3 regions of the Azotosporobacter soli genome follow, and region 2 is predicted to be linked to each of the others. Evidence: riboswitches for the same ligand, from Rfam matches in the RefSeq annotation. Region 2 holds a riboswitch; each other region holds the start of a gene.

Region 1 (4,136 bases), on a different contig from region 2:
CGCTTGTCAGGGACAGCCTTTTTAGACTGCAAAAGGAAATGCTACTATTTGTGATTCTGTTGTGAGCAGGGGTTTTTCTATTGCGTCGCGAACCGTTCTTATAGCGAAGTTTGAAATCAGTCTACGAGGGAGCGCTTAGCATGTACCAAAAATCAGTCTTGCCTAACGGAATTGTTCTGGTGACGGAAACAATTCCCTACGTTAAATCCATTTCTTTAGGTGCCTGGATTAAAGCGGGCTCTAGATTTGAAACGATTGAAAATCAGGGAATATCGCATTTTATGGAACATATGATGTTCAAGGGGACGAAAAAGCGTTCAGCGAAGGAAATTGCGGAAACGATTGATTCGGTCGGCGGACAAATCAATGCTTTTACGGCCAAGGAACATACTTGTTATTATTTAAAGATGGTGGACTCTCATCTTGCATTAGCGGTCGATGTTTTAAGCGATATGTTGCTCCGGGCCGATTTTTCTGAAACGGATATTGCAAAAGAACGGGAAGTTGTCAAAGAAGAAATCCATATGTATGAAGATACGCCGGATGAGCTGGTGCATGATTTGCATATGGAACGTGTCTGGCCAGAGCATACGTTAGGGCGAAAAATATTAGGCACGCTGCAAACTGTTGATGCATTCGATCAAGAAAAACTGCGCGCTTATTATGATGCATATTATCGACCGGAGAATATCGTGATTGCGGCGGCAGGAAATTTGACGCATGAAGCATTAAAGACGATGCTTGAGGAGTCACTCTGTTTATCGCCGACTGTAACACATGAGACCGGACGTTGCCCGGCGCCGCTTTTTCAAAATGGAACCAGTTTTCATGAAAAAGCGATCGAGCAAACGCATATTTGTTTAAGCACGCCGGGATTGCCGCAAGGGTCGCCAGAAATTTATACGTTGCACATTTTGAATAACATTTTAGGCGGCGGCATCAGTTCGCGTCTTTTCCAAACAATCCGAGAAGAAATGGGACTGGCTTATTCGGTTTATTCGTATCAGACCAATTATAGCGACGCAGGCTTATTTGGCATTTATGCAGGTACGCGTCCCGAAAACGGTCAAGAAGTATTGCGTGTTATCAAAGCGACGCTCGAGGAACTGCGCACGAATGGCATTTCAAAATCTGAACTCTTAAAGGCGAAGGAGCAGTTAAAAGGAAATTTGCTTTTAGGCTTGGAAAGTTCAAGTAGCCGGATGTCACGTCTTGGAAAACTAGAAATCATAATGGGAAAATATGTGACGCTTGAAGAAGTCGTGAATAAAATTGACGCGGTTACTTGCGAGTCATTGCAAAAAATGATTAACGGACTATTTTGTGCCGGACAAATATGTTTAACCGTACTCGGGCCGCAGCGTGAAGGAGTGACCTATGAATTTACGGGGTTTTAAATTTATCGGCGCATACCAAGACCAAGGTCTTAAATTGCCGAAACGTAAGACGATGCGTAGTGCCGGCTACGATTTTTCCGCTGCAAAAACGGTAGAGTTGTTGCCGGGAAAAGTCACGCTCGTACCCACTGGAATCAAAGCTTATATGCAAAACGATGAATACCTTGGCATTCATATCCGTTCGGGTCTGGCTTTACGGCATATGTTGAGCTTAATCAACGGACAGGGCATCATCGACTGTGATTATTATGACAACCCGGATAATGAAGGGCATATCATGATTGCGATTGTTAACCATGGCACCGAGGCGGTTACGATTGAGGCGGGGACGAGAATTGCACAGGGCGTTTTTTATAAATATCTCTGTGTAGATCAGGAAGAGGAATCAGGAACGCAACGAATCGGCGGTTTTGGCAGTACCGGAGAATAAAGCGGCAAATATAAATGAGAAAACTTGACACCGCGCATGGAATTAGATAAAATATGTTTTAACTAAACATAAGACGCATCCTCGTAGGATGGAATAGAGGCGCGGAGCTCAATAGTACCTTCAGGGAGAGTGGAATCGAAGATCTGAGGAGAAAGGGTGCTTTGCCGAAGCAATGTATGGCCGAAATATATTGCTGGGCTTGTACTGAATAAGTATAAGACTGTCATTGAAAGCTTGCTTTCGGTGGAGTGCTATCTCATCTAAGACGTGGCAAACAGTTTGTTTGTTATTGCCTTAGCCGTTGTCTATTAGACACCTGATGAGATTTTGGACTCGTCGGGTGTTTTCTATTTTAAAAATAAGGGGTGTAGTGAAAATGATTAAAGTTGTGGTATGCGGCGCGTTGGGAAAGATGGGTCGTGAAGTGGTTAAAGCCGTTCAACAAGCCGATGGGCTTGTTTTGGCTGGTGCAGTCGACTTAAACGGAAAGGGACAAGACATTGGCGAATGCGCAGGACTTGGCTCAATTGGCATCACGGTTGACCGGGAGTTGGAAACTACGCTGAAACGCAATGCGGCCGATGTTGTCGTCGACTTTACTGTTCCGCAATCGGTGATGAATAATATCCGTACTGCGACAGCGCATAAGGTGTATCCGGTCGTCGGTACGACGGGATTGAGCGAAAACGACTTGAAGGAAATCGACGACTTGTGTCGTGCACAGGGGATAGCGGCTTTGATTGCACCGAACTTTGCCATCGGAGCCATTTTGCTGATGCAACTGGCCGAACAGGCGGTGCGTTTTTTTCCGCAGGTTGAAATCATCGAATTGCATCACGATCAAAAATTGGATGCGCCTTCGGGCACGGCGTTGCATACGGCTGAAAAACTGGCTGCTATCCGAGGTAAGTTGGCGCAGGGGCATCCCGATGAAGAGGAAAAGATTTCCGGTGCGCGCGGCGCTGATTATGAAGGAATACGGCTGCATAGCGTGCGTTTGCCTGGGTATGTCGCGCACGAAGAAGTTATCTTCGGTGGACTCGGACAAACGTTGACGATACGGCATGACTCAATTTCACGCGAATCATTTATGCCGGGCGTCGTTCTTGCTTGCAAAAGCATCATGCAATTTACAGGACTTGTCCATGGTTTAGATAAAATAATGGCGATAAGGGGCGAATAAGAATGAAAAAGTATAATGTAGCGATTGTCGGTGCGACGGGAGCGGTTGGTCAGGAGTTTCTCGAGCTGATCCAAGAGCGAAAATTTCCTTTTGCCGAATTGAAATTGTTGGCGTCCAAACGCTCGGCTGGCCGAAAAATCGATTTTATGGGCAAGACTTACACAGTAGAAGAAACAACCGACGATTCGTTTGCTGGCGTTGAGATCGCACTCTTCGCGGGCGGTTCAGCCAGTACTGTATTTGCACCGGCAGCCGTTCGTCATGGCGCGGTAGTCATCGACAACTCCAGTGCGTTTCGCATGGATCCGCAAGTCCCGTTGGTGGTGCCGGAAGTGAATCCGGAAGCGTTGCGCGAACATAAAGGCATTATTGCCAATCCAAACTGTTCGACGATCATTATGGTCATGGCGCTAAAACCATTGCACGATAGGGGGATTATCAAACGTGTTGTGGTTTCGACTTATCAGGCCGTGTCGGGGGCGGGCAAAGAAGGCATTGAGGAACTTGAGCAGCAAACGGCGGCAACGGTGCGAAAAGAAGCAGTCGAAGCAAAGATATTGCCTAGCGCTAGCCTGGATAAGCACTATCAAATTGCTTTCAATTTGATTCCGCAGATAGACGTTTTTCTCGAAAGTGGCTATACTAAAGAAGAAATGAAAATGGTAAACGAAACGCGTAAGATTTTAAATGAAAAAAATCTGGCCATCACTGCGACTACGATTCGAGTGCCGGTTTATCGCAGCCACTCAGAATCGGTGAATATTGAATTCGAAAAAGCGATCGAAGTGGAGGAAGCAAAGAAATTGCTGGCGGAATTTCCCGGCGTCGTAGTGCAGGATGATCCTGCAGAGATGGAATATCCAATGCCTCTTTTTACGTCCGGACGTGATGAAGTCTTTGTCGGGCGTATCCGCAAAGATGACTCGATTGCCAACGGACTCAATCTCTGGGTAGTCGGTGATCAAATTCGTAAAGGCGCCGCGCTTAATGCATTGCAGATTGCAGAATCGATGATTGAGCAAAAGTTGCTCTAATGTTTAAGTTGCAATTGTCGAAAAAATAGTCAAGGCATAAGATAGATCAATAACTAGAGGTGCTATATGGGAATCATTGTACAAAAATTTGG
Region 2 (4,136 bases):
GGCCAACGCCAGCGTCAAGAAAATGCCGTTATAAGGCACATCCCGTTTCGTCAGATTGCCCAACCACTGCGGCGCCAGACCCTCTTTGGACATCGACCAGAGAAGACGCGAGCAGGCGTAAAGCGCTGAATTTCCTGCCGACAACGCGGAGGTCATAACGACGAAGCTCATAATATCTTTTGCGATCGGCATGCCCATCATGCCGAACACGTGTGCAAACGGGCTTTCAAGAACGCCGGCCTCCTGCCAGGGAATCGTACCGGCTAAAACGCCCATCGCCAGAACGTAGAAAATGATGATGCGGGCCGTGATGCCTTTGATAACGCGGGGGACATGCTTGCCGGGGTTGTCGCATTCACCGGCGGCGATGCCAACCAGTTCTGCGCCTTGGAAGGAATAAACAACAGCAACCATCGTCAGGAAGACGGCATTGAAGCCGTTAGGAAAGATTCCCTCGCCGCCGGTGTTGAAATTGCTGAACATCAGCGCTTCATGACCGCTGTTAAAACCAAACATCATACTCGCGCCTGCAATAATGAAGCCGATGATCGCGGCAACCTTGATGCTGGCAAACCAAAATTCCGCTTCGCCATAAGCTTTAACGGAAACGAGATTCAATACGGCAAGGACTACTGCGAACACGGCGCACCAGATCCATGTAGATACCATGGGGAACCAATTGTTCATAATGATGCCGGCGGCGGTAAAATCGGCCGCGATGCAAATCGCCCAGTTGATCCAGTATAGCCAACCGGTAGTGAAACCGGCCGCCGGAGAAATAAAACGAGTCGCATAACTTTGAAAAGAACCGGAAACCGGCATTGCTACCGTCAGCTCGCCGAGGCAAAGCAAGACCAGATACATGATGAAGCCGCCAAACAGATAGGCCAGCAGTGCACCAAGCGGGCCGGCTTGGTTGATCGTTTGACCGGAACCGAGAAAAAGGCCGGTGCCGATCGTGCCGCCGATAGAGATCATCATCAGATGGCGGGATTTCATGTCGCGGCGCAGAGACTCTTTCTGCGGCATCATTTGCGACAATAATGAATTTTCGTTAGACATGGAAGATACCTCCTTGTAAAAATAATAATAAGTGCGAGCTTTTCTAAAAAAAGAAAAATGGTTGCGAGGCTCTACGCCCACAACCATTACAATTCTCACATTCCGACGAACGCGAAGCTTGCGTTGCTGTGAGATAGCGCTTCATCGTATTGCTTTCGATGACAGTCCAGCATCTGTTCGATGCAAGCCCAGCAAGAAATTCTTTGGCAAAATATCCTGCTTCGGCAGTTGCCCCTTTCACTTCGGATCCTTGTTGCCTGCTCCCCGAAGATACTGATGACACCCGCGCCTCTATCCTACACGCCCTATTAATTTCCACTTAATTGTAAAGGAAAAAAAGGTGCTTGTCAATTGAACAAACCGGAAAAATGTCCGTGATACTGTATACATTGACGTTAAACGTCTGAAACCATATGATAAAAGAGGAGTAAAGTAAAGGGAGGCTGCGTATGGCAAAAAAGGAACCCATTCTTGACGCGAAATTCGCCCAATCATTGGTGGATATTATTGCAGCGGAATTAAACAAAAATGTAAATATTGTCGATGAAGACGGCATTATTATTGCTTCATTTAGTCCGGAACGAATTGGTAAATTGCATGAAGCGGCTGCGCTTCATTTAACCGGCAGTCTGGCCGAAGAATTTTCCGTTAGCGAGGCTGATGAGAAAAAATGGCCGGGCGTGCGCAGCGGATTTAACGTTGCGATCCGTTATCGCAATCGCAGGGCTGGATTCATCGGCGTCACAGGGCAACCGGAGACTGCGGCGCCTTATGCCAGACTGGCAGCCCGTTTCGTTGCCGCGGCACTGGAGGCGAACGAACGCCAGCAACTACTGCTGAAGACATTGCGGGAGAAAAAAGAGCTGCAGTCCAGCCTGCTGAATCAGATTATTCGCGTTCAGGAAGAAGAGCGACGCAAGATATCTCGCGAGCTTCACGATGAAACCAGCCAATCATTGACTTCCATTATAATGGGCTTGCGTTTGCTGGCGGAACAGATGCCGGAGGAAGCGTGGCGGGAAAAAGTGCTGGCGATGCGAGAGGTGGCGGCGGGAACGTTGGATGCGGTTCACCGTTTAGCGGTAGAGCTTCGTCCGCTTTTACTCGATGATCTCGGACTTGCACCGGCGCTGCAGCGCTATGCGGAAACATACGCTAAACAATATGGCATCAATGTGCAGTTGGATGTGAGCGAAGTTGCAGGTTGTCGTTTCTTGCCGGAGATCGAGACCGCTTTATACCGCATCGTTCAGGAGGCGCTGACTAATATTGCGAAGCATGCCGAGGCCAGTCAGGTTTGGATTTGCATCGGCAAAAAACAACGTCGTCTTTATTGTCGCGTGCAAGATGACGGAAAAGGCTTCGAGCGGACGATACTGAATAAAGCGGTTGACGGCAGACCCTGCCTTGGCATTCACGGTATGCAGGAACGGGTGGAATTGTTGCAGGGCGAGTTTGAAATTATCTCTCAGCCCGGCGGCGGTACGACCGTATGGGTTGAAGTGCCGGCCCGTAAACGATAAAAAAGCCAGATGCTGCTGCATCTGGCTTTTTATCGTTTTATTTTGCTCCGGCCTGGTACGATTGATCGAGAAGCTGGATAACATGGAGCGAATCCTGTGTCATGCCGTTTTGGATCAGACCATCTGTAATGTGCATCCGGCAACTGCCGCAGCTTGTGGCGACGATATCGGCCTTGGTTGATGCGATATCGGCAACCTTGCGGTCGTTAATCTTGCGTGAGAGTTCATAGTTGGCGAGACTGAAGGAACCACCGGCGCCGCAGCAACGGGCAGGTTCTTTCATCTCGGCGAACGTTACGCCGGGAATGGCTTGCAAAATCTCACGCGGTTGTTTCGTTACCTTAATGCCGCGCGCCATGTGACAGGGGTCGTGCATGGTTACGGTCGCAGCGACTTTGCCTAACTTGCTGCGATCGAATTTTGCGATATCCACAAGAAATTCGCTGATTTCATAGGTTTTGGCGGCAAGTTTCTTCGCCTTTTCCGTCATCAAAGCATCATCGGCAAAGAGGTGGGGGTATTCGATCTTGAAGGCTTCCGCGCAAGAGCCGCAAGCAGCAACGACATAATCGCAAGGCGTTTCACTGAAGATGTCAATGTTGTGCTTAGCCAAGACGCGTGCCGAGTCAATATCGCCGGACATATAAACCGGCGTACCGCAACAGTGTTGCAAGGAAGGCAGCGTAACTTCGATGTTGTTCGCTTTCAGAACGTTCAGAACCGAATTACCGATATCGGTATAAATGTAATTAATCGTGCAACCGGTAAAGAAGAGGACTTTTAGACGCGGCTTATCAACTTTGATCGTTTCAGGATGCTGACTGCGCAGCGGCGTGGAGGCAAACGGCGCTGTGATGCGGCGTTTGTCCATACCCGGCATCGGGAAACGGGCAATGGCAGCCATTTTTCCCGGCAGCTTTTTAAAAGACAACGGTCCGAACAGACCGGCCATGCGCAGGCTGAAATCAAATAACGGACGATTCTTCAAGAGGGCAAAAACCTTTTGCTTGATCGGGTGCAGACCGCGCGCCTTGACGATTGCCTGGCGGCCTCGCAAAATCAAGTCGTCGGCCGGTACGCCGCAAGGGCATTTGGCGGCGCAAGCCTTACAGGAAACGCATTTTGCCATTGCCGTATCAAAATTAGCCGATAAGGGAATGACGCCTTTTAAAACGCCTTCCATTAAAGAAAGTTTGCCGCGTGCGACCGCATTTTCCCGGCCGATTTCTTTATACAGCGGGCAGACTTCCATACAATTGCCGCATTTCATACAATTGGCTAATGCATCCTCGATATCTTTCAGTAAAGCTTGATCCTGAGAGCGGATATCCTGGGCAGTGATTTTCTCCGTCATTGCTTAACACTCCCCTATCAGTTTTCCTGGATTGAGAATCAGATTAGGATCCAGGGCGCGCTTGATCGACTTCATCGCATTCATGGCAACAGGGCCATGCTGCGCCTGCATCCAAGGGAGCTTGCCAAGACCGATGCCATGCTCGCCGCTCAGCGTGCCGCCCAGTTCAATGGCAGTGCGGAACATTTCGTCCATTG
Region 3 (4,136 bases), on a different contig from region 2:
ATACTGTTTCTCCGTCATATACAGCAAATTTAGTCGATGTCGCTCCTGGATTAATTACTAAAATCATGCGCACGCCTCCATATTTCCCGCTATACGGAACACCGTTCCGATTTACATCGATAAATATTCGACTTGCAACACTCATCTCCTGCTGCAAATCGCGGAAAATTACAATAAATCATTCGATATTTGTTTAGTAATCCGTTTCAATTCTTCCACCATTTCAAGAAAAGACTCTGATTTCATCCTCGAGGTAGGTCCTGACATACTGAGCGCTGCAACGATTTCACTGCCGCGGGCAAGAATTGGCGTCGCAATGCACGTCAACCCCATTTCAAGCTCCTCATCCGAGATACTGTATCCCTGCCGGCGAATTTTCGCCAATTCCTCTTTCAACTTTTCCCAACTTGTAATGGTATGCGGCGTAAAAGCCTGTAACTCGACGCCTTCGAAGCGAGCCAGATAGTCAGATGAGCTGAAGGCCAACAAACACTTTCCACCGGCAGAACAATGGCAAGGCTCGCTTGAGCCGACCGGCGGCGTCAAACTAAGCACCTGCGAACTTTCCACTTTGTCAATAACGATATGCCTTGGCTGCTCTGCCGTACGGTCAAGCACCGATAAATGAACCGCTTCACGATAACTTTGCGCCAACTGTTTTGCATATGGAGCAAGTAAGCCGGCTAACGGCAGTTTATCCCGCACCATCATGCCAAGAGAATATAACCGTAAGCCAAGCCAGTAGCGTCCACTTTCCTGATTTTGCTGCACGAACCCTTTTGCTTCGAGCGTCGACAAGCTGCGATGCACCGTGCTTTTTTGCATACCGAGCAATGCAGCAATTTGCGTCACGCCCAGTTCTCTCCCTTCTTGCTGAAACAACAATAATAGATCAAGCGCTCGGTCAAGCGAGTGGACTTTTTCTTTTTCCCCAGCCACAATTTCATTCCTTTCTTTTTCCGACGTTGCCCTTCATTCAGGATACCGCGCCGCAAGCATCCTGTCCAGTTAAAAGGTCGAGGATAGAAGCAAAAAGCAAAAAACAGGCCTCTAGCGGCCTGTTTCAAAAAGTTCATTTCTTCAATATTGACGACATATCGAGTGCAGCCCCTGGAAAATCGAGCGTCGCAAAATGATCAGCCAACGTTTCCGCACGGCGTATCAATTTTACGCTATGATCCGGCCGAAGCAGCAATTCCGCCGAACGCAGCTTGCCATTATAATTGAAGCCCATCGCATGCCCATGTGCACCTGCGTCATGAATCACCACAACATCGCCCCTGTTGATTTCCGGCAGTTCCCGGTCCACCGCAAACTTATCATTGTTCTCACATAACGATCCCGTCACATCATACACATGATCGCACGGCAAGCCTTCTTTTCCCAGCACGGTGATGTGATGATAAGAACCGTATAAGGCAGGACGCATCAAATTGGCCATGCAAGCATCGAGTCCGACATAATTCTTGTAGATTTCTTTTTTATGTAACGCGGTCGCCACCAGATAACCGTACGGTCCAGTAATCATACGACCGCACTCCATCGTAATTTTGAGCGGCGCCAGACCTTTTGCAAAAATCATTTCCTCATAAGCGCGCCGCACACCTTCCCCGACATATTCAAGGTCGACAGCCTCCTGCTCAGGCCGGTACGGCACGCCGATTCCGCCACCAAAGTCGACCAATTCCATTCGGATGCCGGTTTTTTCATAAATTTCGCCAATCAGGTCAAACATCATCTTGGCCGTTGTGACAAAGCCATCCGGGCTGAGTTCGTTCGAAATCACCATCGTATGCAAGCCGAAGCGGGTAGCGCCTTTGGCTTTTGCCATCGGATACGCTTGCAGAATCTGCTCTTTGGTCAGGCCATATTTCGCCTCTTCCGGATAGCCAATGATGTCATTTCCTCCAGCCATCAAAGGACCCGGATTATAGCGAAACGAGATCATCTCCGGCATGCCGACATGTTCCGTCAAATATTCGATGTGACTGATGTCATCAAGATTGATAACCGCGCCCATGTCGACCGCCGCCTGATACTCGTTAGCCGGCGTCGCATTTGACGAAAACATGATTTCTTCGCCGCCGATTCCGGCAGCTTGCGCCAAATATAGTTCTGCCAGCGAACTGCAATCTGCGCCAAAACCTTCCTCCTTAAGCAACGCCAGAAGATATGGGTTCGGAGTGGCCTTAACAGCAAAGTATTCCTTAAACTCCGGTGCCCAGGAAAAAGCAGCCTTAAGACGGCGTGCATTCGTGCGAATTCCTTCTTCGTCATAGATATGAAACGGAGTCGGATAAGTCCGAGTGATTTCTTGCACTTGCGCCAAATTGAATGGTACTTTCTTTTCCGCCATGAGTCATTCCTCCTACAAAGTCCCTTACTTCAACAAGATTCCGTCGCCAAAGAAATGGAGTCACCCTTTATACAAAAAAGCGGTTCGCGCATTATCTCGCAAACCGCTTTAAATCCTTATTTACAGGATTCAGCGCTGCAAGATAGCACTCCACCCCTATGGGGTGACAGTTCAGTACTTATTCAATACAGAACCAGCAAAAAGAATTGCCTTAACTTTTCACTTCGGCGGCCGCCCCTTTCTCTCTCCTTCATCGCTGGCTGCTCAGGACAGTTACTATTGGTTGCCGCACCTCTATCTCGGTGGCAATATTCACTTGTCATCTGCTTATCAGTATAATCACAATGAGAGTGGTTGTCAATACGCCTCCTTTGCAGGTTTAACCTAATGTCGGTTTAACCAACTTCACCGGATCCATATATGAATCATAGTCAGACTCGTTAACGTATCCACTGGCCAGCGCCGCCTCGCGCAGCGTGATGCCTTCCTTGGCCGCCCGTTTTGCAATTTCTGCGGCCCGGTCATAGCCAATCAAAGGAACCAGTCCGGTAATTAGGATCAGCGATTGATTCAAATTATGTGAAATCCGTTCCCGGTTCGGTTCAATCCCGGCCACGCAATGACCCCGGAACGAATCCATTGCATCACTTAATAGGCGAATCGACTGTACCAGATTATAGGCAAGCACCGGCATAAAGACATTCAACTGAAAATTCCCTTGGCTAGCGGCAAAACCGACCGTTGCATCATTGCCAAACACTTGGGTTACGACCATCGTCAGCGCTTCCGCTTGCGTTGGATTTACTTTGGCCGGCATGATCGAACTTCCGGGTTCGTTTTCCGGTATTGTTATTTCACCAATGCTGCAGCGCGGCCCACTGGCCAACCAACGCACATCGTTGGCAATTTTCATCAAATCGGCGGCTAGCGCCTTCAGCATGCCATGCACGACCGCGATCTCATCCTTGCTGCTCAGCGCATGAAATTTGTTCGGTGCACTGCGAAATTGCTCGCCCGTCAAACGTGCAATCACTTGCGCAACCGACACGGCAAAATGCGGATGCGAGTTAATTCCCGTCCCGACCGCGGTTCCGCCCAACGCCAGATCAAGAATAAACCCGAGGCCCTGTTCGAGCATCTGCCTGTTTCGTTCCAACATCCTAGACCAAGCGCTTATTTCCTGTCCTAGCGTCAATGGCGTTGCATCCATCAAATGCGTACGACCAATCTTGACGACGGCGGCAAACGCTTCGGCCTTTTGCCACAATACCGTTTCCAATGCTTGCATCGCCGGAAATAACTGCACGCGCAGCAGATGCACGCCGACCATGTGCAGCGCGGTAGGAAAAACATCATTTGAGCTTTGCGACTTGTTCACATGATCATTCGGATGGACTTTTTCACCCAACAGTTGGCTGGCCCGGTTTGCCAAGACTTCATTGATGTTCATATTAAATTGCGTTCCACTGCCGGTCTGCCAAACCGAGAGAGGAAAATTTCCCGCCAGTTTTCCTTCTGCCAACTCATCGCAGGCCGCAATAATCGCATCGGCAATGTTCGGCGGCAACACGCCTAGTTCTTTATTTACTTCGGCTGCGGCGCGTTTAATAATGCCCATCACGCTTACCAACTCTTCCGGCATCTTCTCCGTACCGATACGAAAGTTTTCGAAACTTCGCTGCGTCTGTGCTCCCCACAATTTATCAAACGGCACTTTCACTTCGCCCATTGAGTCTTTTTCAATCCGATATTTCATTTTGTTTCCTCCTTTTCACTATTC

Evidence for each region. Region 2 has a riboswitch for lysine ahead of QTL79_RS17470 (amino acid permease). Riboswitches for the same ligand answer to the same signal wherever they lie in the genome.
Region 1: linked by a shared signal. The riboswitch ahead of dapB (4-hydroxy-tetrahydrodipicolinate reductase) and the one ahead of QTL79_RS17470 (amino acid permease) in region 2 are both predicted to bind lysine.
Region 3: linked by a shared signal. The riboswitch ahead of QTL79_RS17310 (diaminopimelate decarboxylase) and the one ahead of QTL79_RS17470 (amino acid permease) in region 2 are both predicted to bind lysine.

Annotation. Positions count from the first base shown of each region.
Region 1 is NZ_JAUAOA010000005.1:141,548-145,683, reverse strand. Features, by position in the region: gene QTL79_RS07190 (M16 family metallopeptidase) at 141-1,397, shown strand; gene dut (dUTP diphosphatase) at 1,378-1,827, shown strand; lysine riboswitch at 1,914-2,089, shown strand; gene dapB (4-hydroxy-tetrahydrodipicolinate reductase) at 2,204-3,010, shown strand; gene QTL79_RS07175 (aspartate-semialdehyde dehydrogenase) at 3,013-4,044, shown strand; gene dapG (aspartate kinase) at 4,111-4,136, shown strand, end outside.
Region 2 is NZ_JAUAOA010000033.1:12,678-16,813, reverse strand. Features, by position in the region: gene QTL79_RS17470 (amino acid permease) at 1-1,062, opposite strand, end outside; lysine riboswitch at 1,189-1,364, opposite strand; gene QTL79_RS17465 (sugar diacid recognition domain-containing protein) at 1,512-2,585, shown strand; gene QTL79_RS17460 ((Fe-S)-binding protein) at 2,623-3,939, opposite strand; gene QTL79_RS17455 (FAD-binding oxidoreductase) at 3,943-4,136, opposite strand, start outside.
Region 3 is NZ_JAUAOA010000032.1:6,099-10,234, forward strand. Features, by position in the region: gene buk (butyrate kinase) at 1-67, opposite strand, end outside; gene QTL79_RS17305 (IclR family transcriptional regulator) at 169-939, opposite strand; gene QTL79_RS17310 (diaminopimelate decarboxylase) at 1,073-2,356, opposite strand; lysine riboswitch at 2,492-2,661, opposite strand; gene fumC (class II fumarate hydratase) at 2,736-4,112, opposite strand; gene QTL79_RS17320 (ATP-binding protein) at 4,109-4,136, opposite strand, start outside.